One region of the Kitasatospora sp. NBC_01250 genome, then DNA from elsewhere that is predicted to be linked to it. Evidence: riboswitches for the same ligand, from Rfam matches in the RefSeq annotation. Region 1 holds a riboswitch; each other region holds the start of a gene.
What was found. A riboswitch is a leader RNA that binds a small molecule or an ion and turns the genes downstream of it on or off. The one in region 1 is predicted to bind cobalamin.
Positions count from the first base shown of each region.

Region 1 (5,240 bases):
GCGCCCTGCTGGACGGCTGAAGCGAAGCTCCGGCCGACACGGAACAGAACCGTCCGGACACCGCCGCGAGGCCGGTGTCCGGACGGTTCTGGTTCGTCGGACTCGTCAGAGGCGCTCGGGGACCGGGTTGCCGACGGCCTCGATGGCGCGGCGGACCGGAACCTTCACCAGCACGGCGAAGCCGATCACGAAGAACACCAGCAACGAGATGATCGCCGAGCGGTAGCTGCCGGTGACCTGGTAGGCGAGGCCGAAGACCAGCGGTCCCATCCAACTGGTGCCGCGGTCGCTGATCTTGTAGACGCTGAAGTACTCGGCCTCACGGCCGGCCGGGATGAGGTGCGAGAAGAGCGAGCGGGAGAGCGCCTGGCTGCCGCCGAGCACCAGCCCGATCATGCAGGCCAGCGCGTAGAACCAGACCGGCTGGTGGGCGGGCATGACGTACCCCAGAGCGAGGGTGACCACCCAGCCGACCAGGGAGCCGAGGACGGTCCGCTTGGCGCCGTACCGGCGGGCGATGCGGCCCAGCAGCAGCGCGCCGCCGATCGCCACGATCTGAACCAGCAGGACGGCGATGACCAGCGAGGTCTGGCCCATGCCGAGCTGCTCGCTGCCGTAGAGGGAGGCCTGGGAGACCACCGTCTGGATACCGTCGTTGTAGCAGAGGAAGGCACCCAGGAAGAGCAGGGTGAGCGGGTAGCGGCGCATGCCGCGCAGGGTGCGGGCGAGTTCGCGCAGGCTGCCGGCGGCGGGCTCGCCGTCGGCCGCGGTGGAGGCGGAGTCGCTGCGGGCGGGCTCGGTGCGGGCGGGGGCGACGCCGGCGCGGGAGGGCAGCCGGGTCAGCGGGACGAGGGTGAACAGTGCCCACCACAGACCGGCCGAGGCCAGGCAGATCCGCACCGCGGTGCCGGAGGAGAGACCGAGCGCGTCGTGGCCCTCGAACAGCGCCAGGTTGGCGATCAGCAGCAGTCCGCCGCCCGCGTAGCCGTATGCCCAGCCCTTGGAGGAGACCGCGTCGCGCTCGTCGGGGGCCGCCAGGCCCGGCAGGAAGGCGTAGGAGAGCGCGACCGACACCGCGTACGCGATGTTGGCGATCACCAGCAGTCCGGCGCCGAGCAGGTAGCGGCTCCCGCCGAGGAAGAACATCCCCATGGTGGCGACCGCGCCGACGTACGCGAAGCCGCACATCAGCTCCTTGTGACGCCCGGTGCGGTCGGCGATCGTGCCGATCACCAGCATCACCGCGACCGAGAGCAGCACGGAGAAGGAGACGGTGTAGGGGAAGAACGACCCCGCACGCACCGAGAGGCCCAGCGGGTGGACGTCGCCGCCCGCGTCGGCGGCGTTCTTGGCGAGCGTGGTGAGGTACGGCCCGAGAAACACCGTCAGGACCGTGGCCGAGAAAGCGGCATTGGCCCAGTCGTTCATGTACCAGCCGAACTGCGTCCGGCGCAGGGCGCGGGTGTCGGTGGCCGCCGACGAGTGGTCAGGCAGGTGGGTCGCGGTGTTCATGAGGTTCCCATCAGCGTGTTTCCGTCGGTCCAGCAGCCGCGCTCCGTGAACACGTCCCGCAGGACGTCGATGCGATCGGCCATGATGCCATCCACGCCCAGGTCCAGGAGAGCCCTGATCCGTGTGGCGTCGTCCACGGTCCAGACGTGAACCTGCAGGCCGGCGCGGTGGGCGGCGCGCACGAAGGCCCGGTCGACCACCCGCACGCCCCGGTGCCGCTCGGGAACCTGCGCGCACACCCCCGCCCACGACGCCCCTCGCCCCGGGAGCAGCGGTCCGGCCAGTGAGCGCAGCCGCAGCCGTGCCACCTCGCGCGGGCCGAGCGAGGTGGCCAGCCGGGGTCCGGCGGCGGCACGCACGGCGGCGAGGCGGGTGTCGGAGAATCCGCCGACGCAGACCCGGTCCCACGCATTGGTGCGGCGGATCACCTCGACCAGCGGCCCGACGGCGGGGGCCGCCTTGACGTCGATGTTGAAACGGGCCCGGGGGAACTCACCGAGCAGGTCCTCCAGCAGCGGGATGGGCTCGGTGCCGCCTATCCGGGCCTCGCCGACCGTGCTCCAGGGCAGTTCGCCCACCGCGCCGGCCCGGTCGGTGACCCGGTCCAGGCGGGAGTCGTGGAAGGCCACCAGCACACCGTCGGCGGTGGCGTGGACGTCCGTCTCCAGGTAGCGGTAGCCGAGGGCGACGGCCGCCGAGAACGCGGCGAGCGAGTTCTCGGGATGGCCGATCACACCTCCCCGGTGAGCGAAGGCCAGCGGCCCCCGGTGGTCGAGGAAGGGGTGCATCTCGGGCTCCGAGCTTTTGTGAGGGGAACGACGTCGGGGTCAGAGTGGGAGGAACTGTAGCGCCCTTCGTGGCGAGCAGCACCGCCCTGCCGAGTTTGCTACTCGCCAGTACCCAGCGGGGCGAAGTATGCCAGGCCCCTTCGGTGAGGTACATCCGCTGCGCGATCTGCGCGTTCGCCTGGCCCCTGGCCCCACCATCGAGGAAACGGTTTTTGAGTTCAGCAGCTGATCAGCTAAAGTTTCCGTGCGGCACGGGCCTATAGCTCAGACGGTTAGAGCGCTTCCCTGATAAGGAAGAGGCCACAGGTTCAAGTCCTGTTAGGCCCACCAGCGCTGAATGCCCGGAGTGGATATCCACTCCGGGCATTGTGGCATTCCCCCACTCCCCTACGCGCCCATGTGCCCGGCCGGGGCGAGGGCGTGCGGAGCTTCCTGTGCTCACCTGACCGCTGCGAGCGCCCGTCAGGCCAGTTCCTTGGCGTCCACCGACGGTGTGCCGGCCGGGGTGCTCCAACGGGCCTCGACCTTGCCGTAGCGCCAGTAGACCAGCGCGACGATCCAGGTCAGCGCGAACAGTGCGGCGATCGCGAAGCCCGCCTTGTTGATGTCGAAGTTCGCCATGAAGTCCCAGAAGGCGCCCTTGAGGTGCAGCTCGGAGGTGAGCACGCCGAGCAGCTCGATGGTGCCGATCAGGAAGGCCGCGGCGATCGACAGGCCGGTGATGACCAGGTTGTAGTAGACCTTGCGGACGGGGTTGGCGAAGGCCCAGCCGTAGGCGAAGTTCATGAAGCAGCCGTCCAGGGTGTCGAACAGCGTCATGCCGCCGGCGAAGAGCAGCGGCAGCGCGAGGACGGCGTAGAACGGCAGGCCGGAGGTGGCGGCGTAGGCCGTCGCGGCGAGCAGCACGACCTCGGTGGCGGTGTCGAAGCCGATGCCGAAGATCAGGCCGACGAAGAACATCTGCCAGGTGTGCTTGATCGTGCGCATGAAGCGGCCGAAGAAGCGGTACATCAACCCGCGTGCCTGGAGCTGGCGTTCGAGCTCGGCCTCGTCGAAGGTGCCGCGCCGCATGGCCCGGAACACCTTGGCGATGCCCGCCAGCACGACGAGGTTGAGCAGCGCGATGAGGTAGAGGAAGCTCGCCGAGGTGACCGTGCCGATGACGCCGCCGACGGTCTCGTAGCTGGAGTTCGGGTCGACCACCGCGCCGAAGACGGCCTTGGCGGCGATGGTGAGGCCGATGCCCACCACGCAGATGATGGTGGAGTGGCCCAGCGCGAAGAAGAAGCCGGTGCCCAGCGGGCGCTTCTCCTCCGCCATGAACTTGCGGGTGACGTTGTCGATCGCGGAGATGTGGTCGGCGTCGAAAGCATGACGGGCACCCAGCGTCCACGCGGTGAACGCGACGCCCATCCCGATGCCGAGCCCGTCGTAGTGGAAGTGGTGCGGCAGGACCGCGAACACGAAGATGCCCCAGCCGAGGCCGTTGAGGGCCAGGATCACCAGGGCCATCAGGCTCAGGCGTCCCCACTCGGAGGGCTGCAGCGCGTCGCGCATCGTTCTGAACCGGGTTGCCGGAGCGGGCAAGGCATCCTCCTCGGGATGCTCGCGGACAGGGCGGCACACCCGAGTCGGCCACGGCGGGCCGGGCGGGCCGTCCTTCCGTCGAGGCGGGAATCCGTGGCACGGCAGCAGGCGACCGGACTCGCCCCCCGAGGGGGACATCACCGTTGCGGGACAGTGCCGGGTTCACACCGGACTTCGCTGCTGGCACACCGTCACAGCAGGCGGCTGCAACCTTGCCAGGCTAGTGAGCCGCTCCCACCGGACTCAAGTCCACACAGGTCAAGACCCGGGAAACTCTGCACCGGACGGCTTCGCGCGCCGCCGCAGTCCGACGGATCGTCATATCGTTTCTTGGCAAGGCACTCTCTTGCTATCCCCGGCGGCCCGGGGGTGCGGTGAGGACGCAGTCCCCGCACAGGGCGCCCGCGTGGTCGGGGGCGGCCCGGTAGATCAGGCAGCAGCTGCGGCGGCGGAACCCGGTGCCGTCGTCGGCCGCGGTGCCCGCGCCCTGCAGGGGCGCACGGGCGAGCAGCTGAGCGACCAGTTCGCGCGCGCCCGGAGCCAGTTGAGGGGCCGAGCGGGCGATGGCCGCGGCGGCGCCGTTGACGGCGGAGGCCACGTTGCCGTGCAGGATCCGCGCCGAGACGCCGAACCCGGCGCCGAGCGCCTCGCTCAACTCCCGGACCGGGCCGTCGAGCAGGTCCGCGCCCAACCGGTCGGCGAGTTCGACCCGGTCGGCGACGGGTTCAAGGACCTGCTGCGGCAACGAGAGCGGGAACATGCCGCCGGGCACCGGCTGCCAGCGGGCCTCGCGCAGGCCGTACCGGAGCACCGCCCCGTCGAGGACGGCGACGGCGAAGGCCGGCGAGACGAGTCTGGCGGCCAGGCCGAGGTGGGTCACCGAGGCGGCCACCCGCTCCTCCACCGCTTCCAGCGGCTGGCCGCCGGCCGCCGCCAGGTAGGTGCGGACGCCGGCCACGCGCTCCCGCAACACGGCTGTATCGTCGAGCAGTTCGGCCATCGGCCGCCACGGCGGCAGGACCGGTCCGTCGTCGTGGCAGTCGATGGCGAAGAACGGCCCGAGGGCCGCGAGCCGTTGCGGCATCGCGGCCCCGGGGAGCTGCCGGGTCATGCGGCGACGACCGGCGCGGTCCCGGCCCCCGCACCCGCACCCGCACCCGAAGCGGCCTTGCGCGCCTCGGGGTCGAGCAGCCGCTCGGCCATCGGTCCGAAGACCAGTCCGAGGGTGGCCCACAGCAGGAGCTGGGCGGCCACGGACAGGAAGCGGAAGTCGAAGAGGGTGTCCGCCGGGAAGCCCGGGTAGACGATGGCGCCCTGCGGGTCGGTCAGCGGCAGCGGGGTCTCGGTCGCATG
Region 1 covers NZ_CP108476.1:589,528-594,767, forward strand. Annotated here, with positions in the region: gene OG500_RS02825 (serine hydrolase domain-containing protein) at 1-20, shown strand, start outside; gene OG500_RS02830 (MFS transporter) at 106-1,512, opposite strand; gene OG500_RS02835 (glycerophosphodiester phosphodiesterase) at 1,509-2,300, opposite strand; tRNA gene OG500_RS02840 (tRNA-Ile) at 2,554-2,630, shown strand; gene OG500_RS02845 (HoxN/HupN/NixA family nickel/cobalt transporter) at 2,763-3,887, opposite strand; cobalamin riboswitch at 3,974-4,114, opposite strand; gene OG500_RS02850 ((2Fe-2S)-binding protein) at 4,237-4,998, opposite strand; gene OG500_RS02855 (CbtA family protein) at 4,995-5,240, opposite strand, start outside.

Region 2 (5,240 bases), 1.9 Mb from region 1:
ACGACGAGGTGACCGGCCTGCTGGTGGAGCCCGGCGATCCGCAGGCGCTGGCCGCCGCCTGCCGGCGCCTGCTCACGGACGCCGGCACCGCTGAGCGCTTCGGCACCGCGGGCCGACGGCACGTCGTCGAGCACTACGCCTGGCCCGGCCTGACGCGGCGCTACCTGGCACTGTTCCGAGCGCTGTCGCCGGCCTGAGCGAGGGGCGCGGCAGGCTGCCGGGTCCGCGGGTGGCGGCGGTGGTGGCCGACGCGGTCGAGGTGGGGGCGGCCGAGGCGCCGGGCGAGGCGCGCAGCTGGGTGATGGCCGAGCGCAGCGCGGCGAGCGCGGGCTTGGCGCTGCCGTCGGCGCGGCGCAGCCCGTACCAGTCCTCGGTGCTGCCGCCCGCGCCGGCGCCGGTCGCCGCGGGATTGTCCCGGTCGGTGTACCAGATCAGCGCGCCGATGCCCGGGTCGGCGGCCGCCGTGCGCACGCCGTCGGCGGCGATCTCGGCCTGCCGGGCCTCGGTGACATGGGTGGTGCCGGGGCCGATGTCGCCCGGCGAGCCGTCCGAGGCTGCGCCCGGTCCGCCGGTGGGCGCGCCGAACTCGGTGAGCCAGATCGGCAGTCGAGGAGTACCGGCCTGGGTGAGCACGCTGCGCAGGCTCTCCTTGGTCCGGTCGATCTGCTCCCAGGCGGTGCCGAACGAGGTGCTGGCGCTGGGCAGGTAGGGGTAGCAGTACGGGTGGTAGCCGACCGCGTCCACCACCCGGGTGGCGCCCTGTTGGGCCACCTCGGCCAGGAAGGCGGTCGGCGCCAGGTCGCCGTGCCCGCTGTCGGTGGGGGCCAGGCCGCCGAGCACCACGAAGGCGTGCGGGTCGGCGTGGTGCAGCGCGGCGGCGCCCGCCTTCACGGTGGCGGCGTAGCCGGCCGGGTCGGCCGCCGGCGCCCAGAAGGTGGTCAGGTTGGGTTCGTTCCACAGCTCCCAGTCGTGCACCCCGCGCGGCGCGTAGCGCTGGGCGGCGGCCGCGGCGAAGGCGGCGAACCGGGCGGCGTCGTGCGGCCCGCAGGCCGGTTCCGTGCAGCCGGGCGACCGGGCCCACGGCGGGGTGGCGGTGAGTACCGGCAGCACGCTCAGGCCGCGTGCCTCGGCCGCCGCGACCACCCGGTCGAACAGGTGCCAGGCGTAGTCGCCCGGACCGTTGTGCTGGATGTCGTCCCAGGACAGGTCGGCGCGCACCAGGGTGGCGCCGACCTGCACGGCGGTGTCGAGCGAGGCGGCCAGGTCGGCGTCCGACATCCAGACCAGCCGGTCACCGTAGGCGATCCCGGTGACCGGGCGGGTCGGCGCGGGCGGGGTGGGCGGCGTCGGCCGCGGGTGCGAGCTGCCGCCGCAGCCGGCCAGCAGCGGTGTCAGCAGCAGCGCGAGCGACAGGACGGCCGCCACCGTCCACCGCGGGCCCGGCCGTTGACGCCCTGGCCGTTGACGTTCTGGCCGCCGGCGCTCCGCCCGTCGGCGCTCCGGCCGCTGGAGATGGCGCCGCCGCATCGTTCCTCCCGCCCGGCCCCCGCCTGGCTCCTCGGTCACCCGAGTCACCCGGGGCCGTCCGATCGACCGTACACCCGAGTCGGTGGACGGCGGCGGCGGGACGGGCCGTGAGGCTCAGTCAGCGGCCGGGGCCCCGGCCCAGCGCTTCTCCACCCCCGCGAACTTCCAGTACCCCAGCGCGCAGGCCCAGACCACCACGAACAGGCCGACGATCACGTAGCCGACGTTGTTGAGGTCGATCCCGGAGATCCAGCCGCTGACCGGGTCGGTGAGGTCCAGCTTGTCGTGCAGCACGCCGACCAGCTCGATGGTGCCGATGAAGAAGGCCACCGCGATCGAGAGCCCGGTGATGGTGAGGTTGTAGTACACCTTGCGGACCGGGTTGGAGAACGCCCAGTGGTAGGCGAAGTTCATGAAGGTGCCGTCGAGCGTGTCGAACAGGCTCATGCCCGAGGCGAAGAGCAGCGGCAGCAGCAGGATCGCGTACCAGGGCAGCCCCGCGGCGGCGCCGGAGCCGGCCATCACCATCAGCGTCACCTCGGTGGCGGTGTCGAAGCCGAGGCCGAAGAGCACACCGATCGGGTACATCTGCCAGGGGCGGGTGATGGAGTTGGTCAGCCGGCCCAGGATCCGGTTCATGAACCCGCGGTTGGCCAGGTGCTTCTCCAGCTCGTGCTCGTCGAACTGGCCGGCCCGCATCGCCTTGAAGACCCGGTGGATGCCGAAGAGCGCGACCAGGTTGAGGGCGGCGATCAGGTAGAGGAAGCCGCCGGAGACGCTGGTGCCGATGACGCCCAGCGTCAGCCGGGCGTTGGACTTGTCGTCCACCAGGGTGCCCGCGATCTTGGCACCCGTCGCGATCAGCGCGGCCAGCCCCATCACGATGGTGGAGTGGCCGATGGCGAACCAGAAGCCGACCGAGACCGGCCGCTGACCGTCGGCCATCAGCTTGCGGGTGGTGTTGTCGATGGCGGCGATGTGGTCGGCGTCGAAGGCGTGCCGCATGCCGAGGGTGTAGGCGGTGATGCCCAGACCGAGGCCGAAGACCTTGCCGCCGATCTCGTAGTGGTGCGGGGTGACCATGCCCAGCAGGACGGCGAAGCCCACCACGTGCATGGCCACGATGACCGTCAGCAGTCCGGCGGTGCGGATCGTGTCGGCGCGCTGCCAGCGCGGGGGAGTGCCGGCCGCCGGGGCTGTCGCGGCCGGGGCGGGTATGACGGGGTTTTCGGGCAGACTCATGGCAGGGAACGCCTCTCCAGCACCTCGTGGACAGTTCTCGTAAGGTGCCGTGGCCGGTCTCCTGGCTGACGGGTCGAACGTGTCCGCGGCTCGCCTTCCCGGGCGCCTTGCGGCACCCGGTGGCGGCCCGTCGTGGACGGGCGCGACGCGGACACTTCCCGATCACAGTGGCGAGGGCCGCTCCGGTCTGGGACCCCTGTTGAGGGTCCGTCACCGGTCTTCCCGAACACCACGGCGATCAACACCGTAGGTGCTGGATCGTCATGTCGACAAGCCCGGCCGACTGCGACGCACCTCACCCGGTGAGCTGCGGCTCCCGTGCCGTCGGGGTCAGCCGCGCGAACTCCAGCGGGGCCGAGGGGTCGATCGAGAGGTCCGCGGGGGCGGGTTCGGCCCCGGCCCGCACCAGCAGGTCGCCGACGGCGGCGACCATCGCGCCGTTGTCGGTGCACAGGCCCACCGGCGGTACCCGCAGCGCGATGCCCGCCGCCGCGCAGCGCCGTTCGGCCAGCGCACGGACCCGCGAGTTGGCGGCCACCCCGCCGACCAGCACCAGGGTGCCGATCGCGTGGTCGCGGCAGGCACGCACCGCCTTGCGGGTCAGCGTGTCGGCGATCGCCTCCTGCAGCGCGGCGGCGGCGTCGGCGACCCGCGGCTCGGCCCCGCCCGCCCGCTGCGCCTCCACCCAGCGGGCGGCGGCGGTCTTGAGACCGGAGAAGGAGAAGGCGTAGGGCGGGTCGGCCCGCCCGCTGAGCGGGCGCGGGAAGCGGACGGCGGACCGGTCGCCCGCCTTGGCCGCGCGGTCGATCGCCGGGCCGCCCGGGTAGGGCAGGCCCAGGATCCGGGCCACCTTGTCGAAGCACTCGCCGGCCGCGTCGTCCAGGGTGTCGCCGAGGTGCACGATCGGGTCCTTGGCCAGGTCGCGCACCAGCAGCAGCGAGGTGTGGCCGCCGGAGACGATCAGCACCACGCACGGGTCGGGCAGCGGCCCGCCGTCCAGCGTCGCGGCGGCCACGTGCCCGGCCAGGTGGTGCACCCCGTACAGCGGCACGCCCAGCGAGAAGGCGTAGCCCTTGGCGGCGGCGACCCCGACCTGCAGCGCCCCGGCCAGGCCGGGGCCGGTGGTGACGGCCACCGCGCCGACGTCGGCCAGGGTGAGGCCGGCCCGGTCGAGCGCCTCGCGCACCACCGGTGCCATCGCCTGGACGTGGGCGCGGGCGGCGATCTCCGGCACCACACCGCCGAACCGGGCGTGCTCGTCCATGCTGGAGGCCACCGCCTGCCCGAGCAGCACGCCGTCGCGCACCAGGCCGGCGCCGGTCTCGTCGCAGGAGGACTCGATGCCCAGCACCACGGGGGAGGCGGGCATCAGGCTTCCTCAGGGGCCGGCGCGGCCGGGCGCACGTCGGCCGACCACTTCTCCTCGATCCGTCCCACCTTCCAGACCACCATCGCGCCGATCCAGACCACGAAGAAGAGCCCGACGATCAGGAAGCCGAGCAGGTTGATGTCGATCCCGCTGACCCAGTCCCAGAACGCGCCGTGCAGGTCGAGCTGGTCGGCGAGCAGGCCGAGCAGTTCCACGGTGCCGATGATCAGCGCGACGGCCACCGACAGGCCGGTGATGGTCAGGTTGTAGTAGACCTTGCGCACCGGCTTGGAGAACGCCCAGCCGTAGGCGAAGTTCATGAACGAGCCGTCGATGGTGTCCAGCAGCGACATGCCGGCCGCGAACAGCACCGGCAGGCACAGGATCGCGTACCAGGGCAGCCCCGAGGCGGCGGAGGAACCGGCCAGCACCAGCAGCGCCACCTCGGTGGCGGTGTCGAAGCCCAGCCCGAAGAGCAGCCCGAGCGGGTACATCTGCCACGGCTTGGTGATCGACTTCATCACCCGGCCGAGCAGCCGGTTCATGAAGCCGCGGTTGTTCAGCTGCTCCTCCAGCGCCGCCTCGTCGAAGTGGCCCGAGCGCATCTGCCGGAACACCTTCCAGATGCCGACCAGGATGACGATGTTGATCGCCGCGATGATGTAGAGGAACGTGCCCGAGACGGTGGTGCCGATCAGGCTGGTCACGTGGTGCAGCTTGGAGTTGTCGTCCTCCACCGGCCCGGCCAGCGCCTTGACGCCGAGCGAGAGCAGGAACGCCAGGCCGAAGACCACCGAGGAGTGGCCGAGGGAGAACCAGAAGCCCACCGAGAGCGGTCGCTTGCCCTCGTGCATCAGCTTGCGGGTGGTGTTGTCGATGGCGGCGATGTGGTCGGCGTCGAAGGCGTGCCGCATGCCGAGTGTGTAGGCGGTGACACCGATGCCGATGCCGAAGCCCTTGCTGCCCAGGCTCAGGTGCTGCGGGGCGACGATCGCGACCAGGGTGAACCAGCCGACGACGTGCAGGGCCAGGATGAAGCCGGCCATGCCCGCCAGGCGGGTCCACTCCTGGCGGGTTATCGAGGCGGTGGCCTGCCGCCAGC
Region 2 covers NZ_CP108476.1:2,516,804-2,522,043, reverse strand. Annotated here, with positions in the region: gene OG500_RS10435 (glycosyltransferase family 4 protein) at 1-197, shown strand, start outside; partial or broken gene OG500_RS10430 (cellulase family glycosylhydrolase) at 583-1,278, opposite strand; gene OG500_RS10425 (HoxN/HupN/NixA family nickel/cobalt transporter) at 1,642-2,769, opposite strand; cobalamin riboswitch at 2,804-3,018, opposite strand; gene tsaD (tRNA (adenosine(37)-N6)-threonylcarbamoyltransferase complex transferase subunit TsaD) at 3,065-4,138, opposite strand; gene OG500_RS10415 (HoxN/HupN/NixA family nickel/cobalt transporter) at 4,138-5,240, opposite strand, start outside.
Region 2: another riboswitch for cobalamin. It lies ahead of OG500_RS10425 (HoxN/HupN/NixA family nickel/cobalt transporter); the one in region 1 lies ahead of OG500_RS02845 (HoxN/HupN/NixA family nickel/cobalt transporter).

Region 3 (5,240 bases), 5.1 Mb from region 1:
TACCAGCTGCCGACACCGCAGGACGCCGCCTGGTCCGTCGACTCGCGGCGGGCCAGCCGGATCAGCCGACTGCTGCTGCTCGGCATCCTGGCGATCCAGGGCGGCCTGTCGCTGCGGATGCACGGGCGCGCCTTCGAGGACGAGGCGCTCTACATCGCGGCCGGCCACCTGGAGCTGCACCACCTGCTGCACGGTGCGCCGATCCCGTCCGACTTCAACGGCTTCTTCTCCGGCTACCCGCTGCTCTACCCGGTGCTGGCCGGCGCGGTCGACTCGTTCGCCGGCCTGACCGGCGTGCGGCTGGTCAGCCTGGCCATGATGCTCGGCACCACCGGGCTGCTGTTCGGCATGACCCGGCGGATGTTCAACGACCGGGCCGCGCTGGGCGCCGCCGCGCTCTTCTCGGTGGTGCAGTCGACGATCTTCCTCGGCTACTTCGCCACCTTCGACGCAGCCGCGCTCTTCCTCCTCGCGGTGGCCGCCTGGACCGTGGTGCGGACCACCGGCAAGCACCCGGCGACCATCCTGCTGGCCGTGGTGCCGGCGGTCCTGGCGATGGCCGTCAAGTACGCGGCCGGCCTGTTCCTGCCCACCCTGCTGGTGCTCGCCGTGCTCTCCGGCGCGCGGTTCACGCGGCACCAGGCGCTGGCCCGCGGGCTCTGCTTCGGGCTCGGCACCGGCACGGTGCTGGGGGTCGTGGCGTACTTCTCGGGTGCGATCAGCGGCCTCAGCCAGACCACCACGGCCCGCGCGCACGGCACGTCCTCGCCGCTGTCGCTCTTCGAACTGTCCGGCCAGTGGGGCGGGCTGGTCTTCCTGACCGCGGTGGGCGGTGCGATCGCCTACGTCCGCCGTTCCCGGATGGGCGAGATGCCCTGGTCCCCGAACGACACCCCGGGGCGGGTCCGGCGCATCCTGCTCGGCGTGACGCTCTGCGGCTCCGCCCTGCTCGCCCCGGCCTACCAGTCGTACCTGCAGACCGACACCTCGCTCTTCAAGCACGTCGGCTTCGGCCTGTTCTTCGCCGCCCCGATGGCCGGGCTCGGCCTGTCCCGCCTGGTCGGCCCGCACTTCCGGCAGCCGCAGCTCGGCATCATGCTCTACGTGCTGGTGCTGGTCCTCGGCATGGTCCAGGCCCACCACGAGTTCACGCCGCCGGACTCCACCCGGATGGCCGAGGAGGTCCAGCGCCTGACGGTGCCGAACGGGCACTACCTCGCCGAGGAGTACGAGATCCCGGCGTACTACCTGCGCAGGACCACCAGTTGGGACCAGTGGCAGTCCACCTTCGCGATCGACTACGTGGGCAAGGACCACAAGCACCACTACGGGAACGACGGGTTCAGCACCGCGGTCAAGGACGGCTACTTCAACGTCATCGTGCTGACCGGGAACGTCACGCCGGACGCCGACGCCGCCGTCACCGAGGCACTGCAGGGCAGCTCCGCCTACCGACTGGTCGCGACCCTGCCGTTCCACACCCAGTACGGCGACAGCACCTACCGGATCTGGACCCGGCAGTGATCCCCCGCAGCCGACCGGCTTCCGACGGCCCCGGCACCCGACGCCCCCGTCCGACCCCCCAGCCATCCCCCAGCGGAGACTCCCCCATGAGCCTGGACGAGGCCCCGGCCGCCGACCTGGCAGCCGTCCCCGAGCGGGATCCGGACGCCGCCGCGGCACCCCCCGCGGGCGGCCGGCGCGCCAGGCGCCAGGCCGAGCGCGCCGAGCGCGCCGACCGCACCGGCGGGCCGCTCGCCGCCCTGCTGCTGCTCGGACTGCCGGCCGCCACCGCACTGGTGCTCTGCCTGCACGACATCGGCAAGCGGCAGATGTGGCGGGACGAGCACGCCAGCTGGTGGGCGTCCACCCTGTCGATCGGCGACCTCAGCAAGCTGATCCACAACGTGGACATCGTGCTGCTGCCCTACTACCTGTTCCTGCACGGCTGGATCGACCTGTTCGGCGACTCGCCCACCGCGCTGCGGGTCCCGTCCGCGATCGCGATGGCGATGGCGGCGGGGTGGCTGGCGCTGCTCGGCCGCCGGCTCTTCACGCCCGCCACCGGGCTGCTGGCCGGCCTCCTGCTGGCGGTCCTGCCCGGCGCCGTCCGGTACGGCCAGGAGGCCCGTCCCTACGCCTTCGCGGTGCTGGTCGCCATCGCCTCCACCCACCTGCTCGTCCGCGCCCTGGAGCGCCCCTCGCTGAAGGCATGGGCGGGCTACGCGGCGACCGTCCCGCTGCTCGGCTGGACCCACCTGGTGACCCTCTCGGTGCTGGCCGGCCACCTGGCCGCCGTGCTCACCGGCACCCGCAAGGCCGACCTGGTCCCCCGCTGGGCCTTCACCGCCGCCGTGCTGGCCGGCGGCTCGCTGACGGTCCCGATGGTGCTGCAGGGTCAGGCGCAGAGCGCCCAGATCGCCTGGAACAGGACCGGGCTCACCGACCTCAGGAACTACCCGGACACGCTCTTCCTGTCCTGGCACGTCGGGCTCGCGGTGCTGGCCGTGGGTCTGCTGGGGCTGCTGGCGGCCCGTCGGCACGCCGCCCTGCTCGCGGCCTGGGCGCTGCTGCCGCCGCTGGTGACCTTCGCCACCGCAAGCTGGCTGCACCTCTTCCTCAACCGCTACCTGCTCTTCACCCTGCCAGCCTGGGCGCTGCTGGCCGCCGCCGCGGTCTGCCGCATCGCCGGGCCGCTCACCCGCGAGGCCCGCCCCGCACTGCCGCGCCGGCTGCTCAGCTGGGTGCTGGTCGCCGCCGCGGTCGCCGGACTCGGCTGGACGGCCTGGCCCGGGATCCGGGCGACCCATCAGGACCTTGCGGGCGAGCCGGACTACGACCAGCTCACCCGGATCATGCTGCACGACCAGCAGCCCGGCGACGGCATCGTCTACAGCGGGATCCTGCAGGAGCGGATGTCGATGGCCTACGAGCTGCGCGACGTCAGGACCGCCCCGAAGGATATCCTGCTGCAGAAGTCGGCCGCCGTCACCGGCCTCTACTCGGCCCAGGAGTGCGACGACCCGGACGCCTGCGCAGCCAACACCAACCGGATCTGGCTGGTGTCCACCGGCACCGGAGCCGACCCGCTGGCCGCGCTCCCGCCGCAGACCGCCGAGGTGCTCCGCAGCCAGTTCCAGGCCACCCGGACCGACGCCCTCCCCTGGGTCAAGCTGGTCCTGCTGAGCCGGGTCCACCCCTCCCGCCGGGCCTCGGTGGCGGACGACCTCGGCGACCACAACGTGCAGATGGCGCCTGGCACCAGCTGACATTGCGGCCATCTGGTGTCGGTTTCACCACTCCACGCGACACTACATATGGGGTTGCTCGAAGCGGCTACCACTACATGTATGCTCACTCTCGCTGTCGACGCAGGGGAATCCGGTGGAAGTCCGGGACTGCCCCGCAACGGTGAGCGGCTGCGCCCACGGGTGCCCGCGAGTCCGGTTACCTGCCGACGGTGTGCCACCGGGCTTCCCCGCAGACGCCTTCATGCACAGCTGTACCGTCCGGCCTCGCGGGCAGGCCAGGGTGGATGACGCGCGCCGGAAAGTTTCGGCGTGCTGTTCTGCCCTGCCGCGCGCGCGGGCCACGGACTCCGCCAGTCCGCCGCCGCCACAGGAGAGAGCGCCTTGACCGTCGTTGACTCAGTTACCCTGCCCTCACAGGGTTCTTCCCCCAGCCTCCGGCCTGGCGGTGCCTCCAACGACGCCCAGACCGACCCCGGGGCCGCGCTGCTTCGGCTGCTCACCGACCGAAGCACCGACCTCCCCCAGGTGGACCCCGGCCACGTCGCCGCCGCCGCGCTGCGCGGCCGTCACGCCGGTTCGGACTTCGCCGAACTGCGCGGGCTGGCCGTGGACGCCGCAGCCTCGATGATCGCCGAGGACCCCCAGTACTCGAAGCTGGCCGCCCGCCTGCTCGCCCAGGAGATCGCCGACGAGGCGATCGGCCAGGGCGCCCTGTCCTTCGCCGCCTCGATCGCGGTGGGCCACACCGAGGGCCTGATCGGCGACAGCACCGCCGCCTTCGTGGCCAAGCACGCCGAGGCCCTGGACGCGCTGATCGACACCCGCGGCGACGACCGGTTCGAGTACTTCGGCCTGCGCACCGTGCAGTCCCGCTACCTGCTGCGCCACCCGATCACCCGCAAGGTGATCGAGACCCCGCAGCACTTCCTGCTCCGCGTCGCCTGCGGCCTGGCGGTCGGCGACGACGAGCAGTCGGTGCGCGAGGTGGCCGAGCTCTACGCCCTGATGAGCGCGCTCTCCTACCTGCCCTCCTCGCCCACCCTGTTCAACTCCGGCACCCGGCACCCGCAGATGTCCAGCTGCTACCTGCTGGACTCGCCGCTGGACAACCTGGACTCGATCTACTCCCGGTACGCCCAGATCGCCCGGCTGTCCAAGCACGCCGGCGGCATCGGCCTGTCCTACTCCCGGATCCGCTCGCGCGGCAGCCTGATCCGCGGCACCAACGGCAAGTCCAACGGCATCGTGCCGTTCCTGCGCACCCTGGACTCCTCGGTCGCCGCCGTCAACCAGGGCGGCCGTCGCAAGGGCGCGGCCTGCGTGTACCTGGAGACCTGGCACGCGGACATCGAGGAGTTCCTGGAGCTGCGGGACAACACCGGTGAGGAGGCCCGCCGCACCCACAACCTCAACCTGGCGCACTGGATCCCGGACGAGTTCATGCGCCGGGTCAACGCCAACGCCGACTGGTCGCTCTTCTCCCCCGCCGACGTCCCCGAGCTGGTCGACCTGTGGGGCGCGGAGTTCGACGAGGCGTACCTGAAGGCCGAGGCCCAGGGCAAGGCCGTGCGGACCATCCCGGCCCAGACCCTGTACGCCCGGATGATGCGCACCCTGGCGCAGACCGGCAACGGCTGGATGACCTTCAAGGACGCCTCCAACCGGGCGGCCAACCAGACCGCGCTGCCCGGCCGCACGGTGCACTCCTCCAACCTGTGCACCGAGATCCTGGAGGTCACCGACGACTCCGAGACCGCGGTCTGCAACCTGGGCTCGGTCAACCTCGGTGCCCACGTGGCCGACGGCGCCACCGCCGGCGACCTGCTGAACGCGATGGACTGGGCGCGCCTGGACGCCACCGTGCGCACCGCGGTGACCTTCCTGGACCGCGTGGTGGACATCAACTTCTACCCGACCACCGAGGCCGGCGCCTCCAACTCGCGCTGGCGCCCGGTGGGCCTGGGCGTGATGGGCCTGCAGGACGTCTTC
Region 3 covers NZ_CP108476.1:5,663,266-5,668,505, reverse strand. Annotated here, with positions in the region: gene OG500_RS23940 (ArnT family glycosyltransferase) at 1-1,524, shown strand, start outside; gene OG500_RS23935 (glycosyltransferase family 39 protein) at 1,611-3,269, shown strand; cobalamin riboswitch at 3,345-3,473, shown strand; gene OG500_RS23930 (ribonucleoside-diphosphate reductase subunit alpha) at 3,735-5,240, shown strand, end outside.
Region 3: another riboswitch for cobalamin. It lies ahead of OG500_RS23930 (ribonucleoside-diphosphate reductase subunit alpha); the one in region 1 lies ahead of OG500_RS02845 (HoxN/HupN/NixA family nickel/cobalt transporter).

Region 4 (5,240 bases), 2.5 Mb from region 1:
GGGTGTTCGGCTGCCACGGGGGCGGACTCGCGGGACGGCGCGGCCGGGTTGGGCAGCCGCGGCGGGGTGTCGGTGGCGGGTTCGGCCGGTGCCGAGGGCTCGGCGGGCTGCGACGCGGCGGGGTCGGGCGCACCACCGCCGTCCGGCCCGCCCTCGGGCCCGCCGTCCGGTCCGTCGTGGTCCGGACCGCCTTCCGGCCCGTCGCCGCCGTCCTGCGGGCCACCGTCGTCCGGACCGCTGCCCTGCGGCCCGTCGCCCTCCGGCGGCTCCGGCTCCTCGCCGCCCTGCTGGCCGTGCTCGTCCAGCGTCCGCTCCAGCTGCTCCTCGTCCAGCCCGGGCGCGTCGAACGGATTGCGCCGGCGCCGGTGCGGCAGCGCGAGCCGCGCCGCCATGCGGACGTCGTCCTCGGCCACCGCCGTGCGCCCGTCCCAGGCCGCCAGCGCGACCGCCGTGCGGGCCATCACGATGTCGGCGCGCAGCCCGTCCACCTCGAAGGCCGCGCAGACGGCGGTGATCTGCCGCAGCGCCGCGTCGCCGAGCACCACCGAGGGCAGCAGCCCGCGCGCGGTGGTGATCCGCTCGGCCAGCGCCCGCTCCTCGTCCTGGTAGCGGGCCGCGAAGCCGGCCGGGTCCGCGTCGTAGGCGAGCCGGCGGCGCACCACCTCGGCCCGCTCCACCGGGTCCCGGGTGGCCGCGATCTCCACGGTCAGCCCGAACCGGTCGAGCAGCTGCGGACGCAGCTCGCCCTCCTCCGGGTTCATCGTGCCCACCAGCAGGAACCGCGCCGCGTGCCGCACCGAGACGCCCTCGCGCTCCACGTACGAGCGCCCCATCGCCGCGGCGTCCAGCAGCAGGTCCACCACGTGGTCCTGGAGCAGGTTGACCTCGTCGATGTAGAGCACGCCGCGGTGCGCCTGGGCCAGCAGGCCGGGCTCGTAGGCCTTCACGCCCTGGGCGAGGGCCCGCTCCAGGTCCAGCGAGCCGACGATCCGGTCCTCGGTCACCCCGACCGGCAGCTCCACCAGGCTTGCGGGGCGCGCCAGTTCACCCGGCGCGGGGTGCGGGCCGTCCGGGCACTGCGGGTCCGGCGCCGCCGGGTCGCAGGCGAAGCGGCAGCCGTCGACCACCGTGATCGAGGGCAGCAGCCCGGCCAGCGCGCGCACCATGGTCGACTTGGCGGTGCCCTTCTCGCCGCGCACCAGCACCCCGCCGACGGCCGGCGAGACGGCGTTCAGCAGCAGGCCGAGCCGCAGGTCCGCCATGCCGACGATCGCGGTGAAGGGGTATCGGACGTCGCTCACGGGCGGTCACCTTCCATAGTGCGCGCAGCCGGCGCGCCCGGGGGTACGAACGGTGCGTCGCCGACGACGCCGCCCTCGATCAGCCGCCACAGCGCGTCGGTGTCGGCGTGCTCCTCGATCAGGTCGCCCAGCCGGTCCAGCCGGGCCTCGCGGGCGGCGGCGAACGCGGTGTCGGGGGCCGGGGTGAAGTCCCGTCCGGCGAGCGCGGCCACCTCGCGCAGGAACGCCCGGCGGAAGCCGTCGTTCTCCAGCGCCCCGTGCCAGGTGGTGCCCCAGACCGCGCCCTCGCGGCAGCCGTCCAGGAAGGCCTCTCCGCCCTCCACGGTCACCACCCCGTGGTGGATCTCGTAGCCCTCGACCCGCTCGCCGAAGGCCTCGCCGACCGGTCGGGCGAGCACCTTCTCCGGGCCGAACTCGACCGCGGTCGGCAGCAGCCCCAGACCGTCCACCTGCCCCGCGCCCGACTCCACGACGTCGGTGATCCGCCGCCCCAGCATCTGGTAGCCGCCGCAGATCCCGAGCACCGGGCGTCCGGCGGCGGCCCGCTCGCGCAGCGTCCGCTCCAGGCCGCGCTCGCGCAGCCAGGCGAGGTCGGCGACGGTGGCCCGGGTGCCGGGCAGCACCACGAGGTCGGCGTCGGCCAGCTCCTCGGGGCGGGTGGCCCAGCGCACCAGCACCCCGGGTTCCTGGGCCAGCGCGTCCAGGTCGGTGAAGTTGGACAGCCGGGGGAAGCGCGGCACGGCCACCCGCAGCACGTCCGCGCCGTACGGGCCGACCGCCTCCGTGTGCGCCACCGCGGTGGACAGGTCCAGCGAGTCCTCGGCGTCCAGCCACAGGCCCGCCAGCATCGGCAGGGTGCCGAGCACCGGACGGCCGGTCAGCTCGTGCAGCATGTCCAGGCCGGGCTTCAGCAGCCGGGCGTCGCCGCGGAACTTGTTCACCAGCCAGCCCGCCACCAGGCGCTGGTCCTCGGCCGAGAGCAGCGCCAGGGTGCCGAACATCGCGGCGAACACCCCGCCGCGGTCGATGTCGCCGACCACCACCACCGGCAGCTCGGCGGCCCTGGCCAGGCCCATGTTGGCGATGTCGCCGGCGCGCAGGTTGATCTCGGCGGGCGAGCCCGCGCCCTCGCAGATCACCACGTCGAAGCGGCGGCGCAGGTCCGCCAGGCACTCCAGCGAGCGCTCCAGCAGATAGGGCTTGCGGTCCCGGTAGTCGAGCGCGCCGACCTCGCCGACCGGGCGGCCGAGCAGCACCACCTGGCTGCGCCCGTCGGCGCCCGGCTTGAGCAGCACCGGGTTCATCGCCGCCTCCGGCTCGACCCGGGCCGCCTGGGCCTGCATCACCTGGGCGCGCCCGATCTCGGCGCCGTCCAGGGTGACCATCGAGTTGAGCGACATGTTCTGCGCCTTGAACGGGGCCACCTTGACGCCCCGGCGCACCAGCCAGCGGCAGATCCCGGCGGTCACCACGCTCTTGCCGGCATCCGAGGTGGTACCGGCCACCAGCAGTGCGTTGCTCATATCCGCTCCTTGTGGGTCAGCGTCCGCACGGCCAGGCGCAGCGCCACCGTGGTCCCCAGCGCCAGCAGCCCGACCCGGCGCGAGAGCCGGCAGGCCCGCTCGATGTCCGCCACCGCGACCGGGCGCAGTTCGGCGCCGAGCACCGGCCGGTGCTCCACCTTGGCGCCGTAGTGCAGCGTGCCGCCCAGGCGTACGCCCAGCGCGCCCGCGAAGGCCGATTCGGCCTGCCCGGCGTTCGGGCTCGGGTGCGCGCCGCCGTCGCGCCGCCAGACGCGCCAGGCGGTGTCCCGGCGCTCCGCCGCGGCCACCGTGAGCAGCGCGGTCAGCCGGGCGCCGGGCCAGCCGGCCACGTCGTCCAGCCGGGCCGCGGCCCAGCCGAACCGGCGGTAGCGCGCCGACTTGTGACCCACCATCGCGTCCAGCGTGTTGACGGCCCGGAACGCGAGCAGCCCGGGGGCGCCCGCGACCGCGCCCCAGACCAGGGCGTTGACCACGGCGTCGGCGGTGTTCTCGGCCACCGACTCGACCACGGCGCGGGCCAGCTGCTGCTCGTCCAGCGCGCTCGGGTCGCGCCCGCACAGGTGCGGCAGGCGCCGGCGGGCGGCTGCCAGATCGCCGGCGGTCAGCGCGGTGCCGACGGTACGGGCCTCGCGGGCGAGCGAACTGCCGCCGAGCACGGTCCAGGTGGCGGCGGCGGTCAGCGCGGCGGCGCCCGCCCGGTGCCGGCCGGCCAGCTGCTGCACGCCCGCCGCGCCCGCCGCCACCGCGGTGACGCAGAGCGCGGTGTGCAGCGCCCCCGCCCCGCGGTGGTCGCGCCAGAGCGCGCGTTCCAGCCGTCCGGCCGCCCGGCCGAAGGCGGCCACCGGGTGGCCGCGGCGCGGGTCGCCGAACCGGGCGTCGGCGGCGTAGCCGGCCAGGGCGCCGAGGGCGTACGGCAGCGCGCGGTGGGAAACCCCCGCCATCTGTTGCGTGTCCTCACTCAGGGTCCGCGCCCTGGATCGACGAAACGGGGGCGAGAGTCTCCTGGCTCCCGGGTGGTGACGCACCCCCGGGCCTTCCAACGGCCCTGTGGCGGACCGCCGTGACCGTTCGTCGGGCGTGCTCCCCGGTGACAGTGGCGGGACCGCGCCGGATTCGCACCGGCTTCCTCTCCATGCCTCCGATTGGCCCAAGGATCCCATCACGCGCGCGAAGCGGGAGTCAACCAGGTCACCGGCCGAGTCGGTCACACCACCGGGGCGCCCGGGCCGGTACCGGACCAGCGGCGGGGGCGCCGGCCTCGCGCCGCAGCCGCTGGCCGATCGTCCAACGGCGGTCGGCGGGCCGCCGACCGGCTTCGTGCGTTCCGCGGGTGGGGGCGCCGCGACCCCGACTCTAGCGTCGGCCCATGCGAAGAAGCAGGCCACCGGCCCCCACCCCGGTCCCGTTCTCCCCGCGGGCCGCCCGCGCCCACCGGGAGAGCCTCGGCCTGACGCCCGAACAGGTGGTGCGCGCGATGTCCGCGCACGGCGTGCGCCTGCTCGCGCCCCACCTGACCGCCTGGGAGAGCGGCGAGCTGCGCCCCACCGAGCGGGAGTTCATCGCGCTGGCCCGGGCCCTGTGGTGCCCGGCGGCCGAGCTGATGGGCGCACCGCCCGCCTCGCTGCGCGACTTCCGGGTGGCCCGGGAGCTGACCGCGGAGCAGGCCGCGGCCCGGATCGGGATGGGCCCGGACGCCTACCTCGGCGCCGAGCGCACCGGGCGCTGGAGCGGAACCCCGGAGCAGAGCGCCGCGCTGGTCGAGGTGCTCGGCCTGACCCTGCGGGACCTGGTGCTGCGGGTGTGCGGCGCGGGCGAGGCGCTCGACCAGCGGCTGCGGAGTTGCGTCGAGGGGCGCTGGCAGGCCCAGCTGCCGGCGGTGGCGGCGCTGGTGCCGGTGCCGCGGCCGAGCCTGGCCGCGGTGCTGGCCGCGCTCCCGGGCGAGTACCAGGTGGCCTCGCACTGGGGCGCCGGCTCCTGGGGCACCCCGGCGCCCGCCGCAAAGGGCCCGCGGTCCGCGGAGCCGGCGGTGCCGCGGCTCGACCGCTTCTGGGCGCTGCTGGCCCGCCAGGACACCGGCGGGATCCCGGTCTGACCTGCCGCCGGGGTGCTCCGCGGCTCAGAAGAGCGCGTAGCCCAGCCACCCCGCCAGCAGGCCCGCCGCCAGCAGCACCGTGCCGAGCCCGTAGGCCCGCCCCCGCTTGTCCGAGTGGCGGGCCAGCAGGAAGAGGAAGACCAGGCCGAACCCCGCCAGCAGCACGGCCACCACCATCACGGCCCCGCCGAGGACGGGCCCCAGCGTGCCGGAGTGGTCCGCGGGATTGGGGTGCGCTATCGCGGCAAGTTCCACAGCGCCGTCCTATTCTGTTCTCATCTGTTCCCACCGCGGCCGGGCCGC
Region 4 covers NZ_CP108476.1:3,044,650-3,049,889, reverse strand. Annotated here, with positions in the region: gene OG500_RS12245 (putative cobaltochelatase) at 1-1,262, opposite strand, end outside; gene OG500_RS12240 (cobyric acid synthase) at 1,298-2,824, opposite strand; gene OG500_RS12235 (cobalamin biosynthesis protein) at 2,821-3,786, opposite strand; cobalamin riboswitch at 3,819-4,000, opposite strand; gene OG500_RS12230 (XRE family transcriptional regulator) at 4,212-4,937, shown strand; gene OG500_RS12225 (hypothetical protein) at 4,962-5,192, opposite strand.
Region 4: another riboswitch for cobalamin. It lies ahead of OG500_RS12235 (cobalamin biosynthesis protein); the one in region 1 lies ahead of OG500_RS02845 (HoxN/HupN/NixA family nickel/cobalt transporter).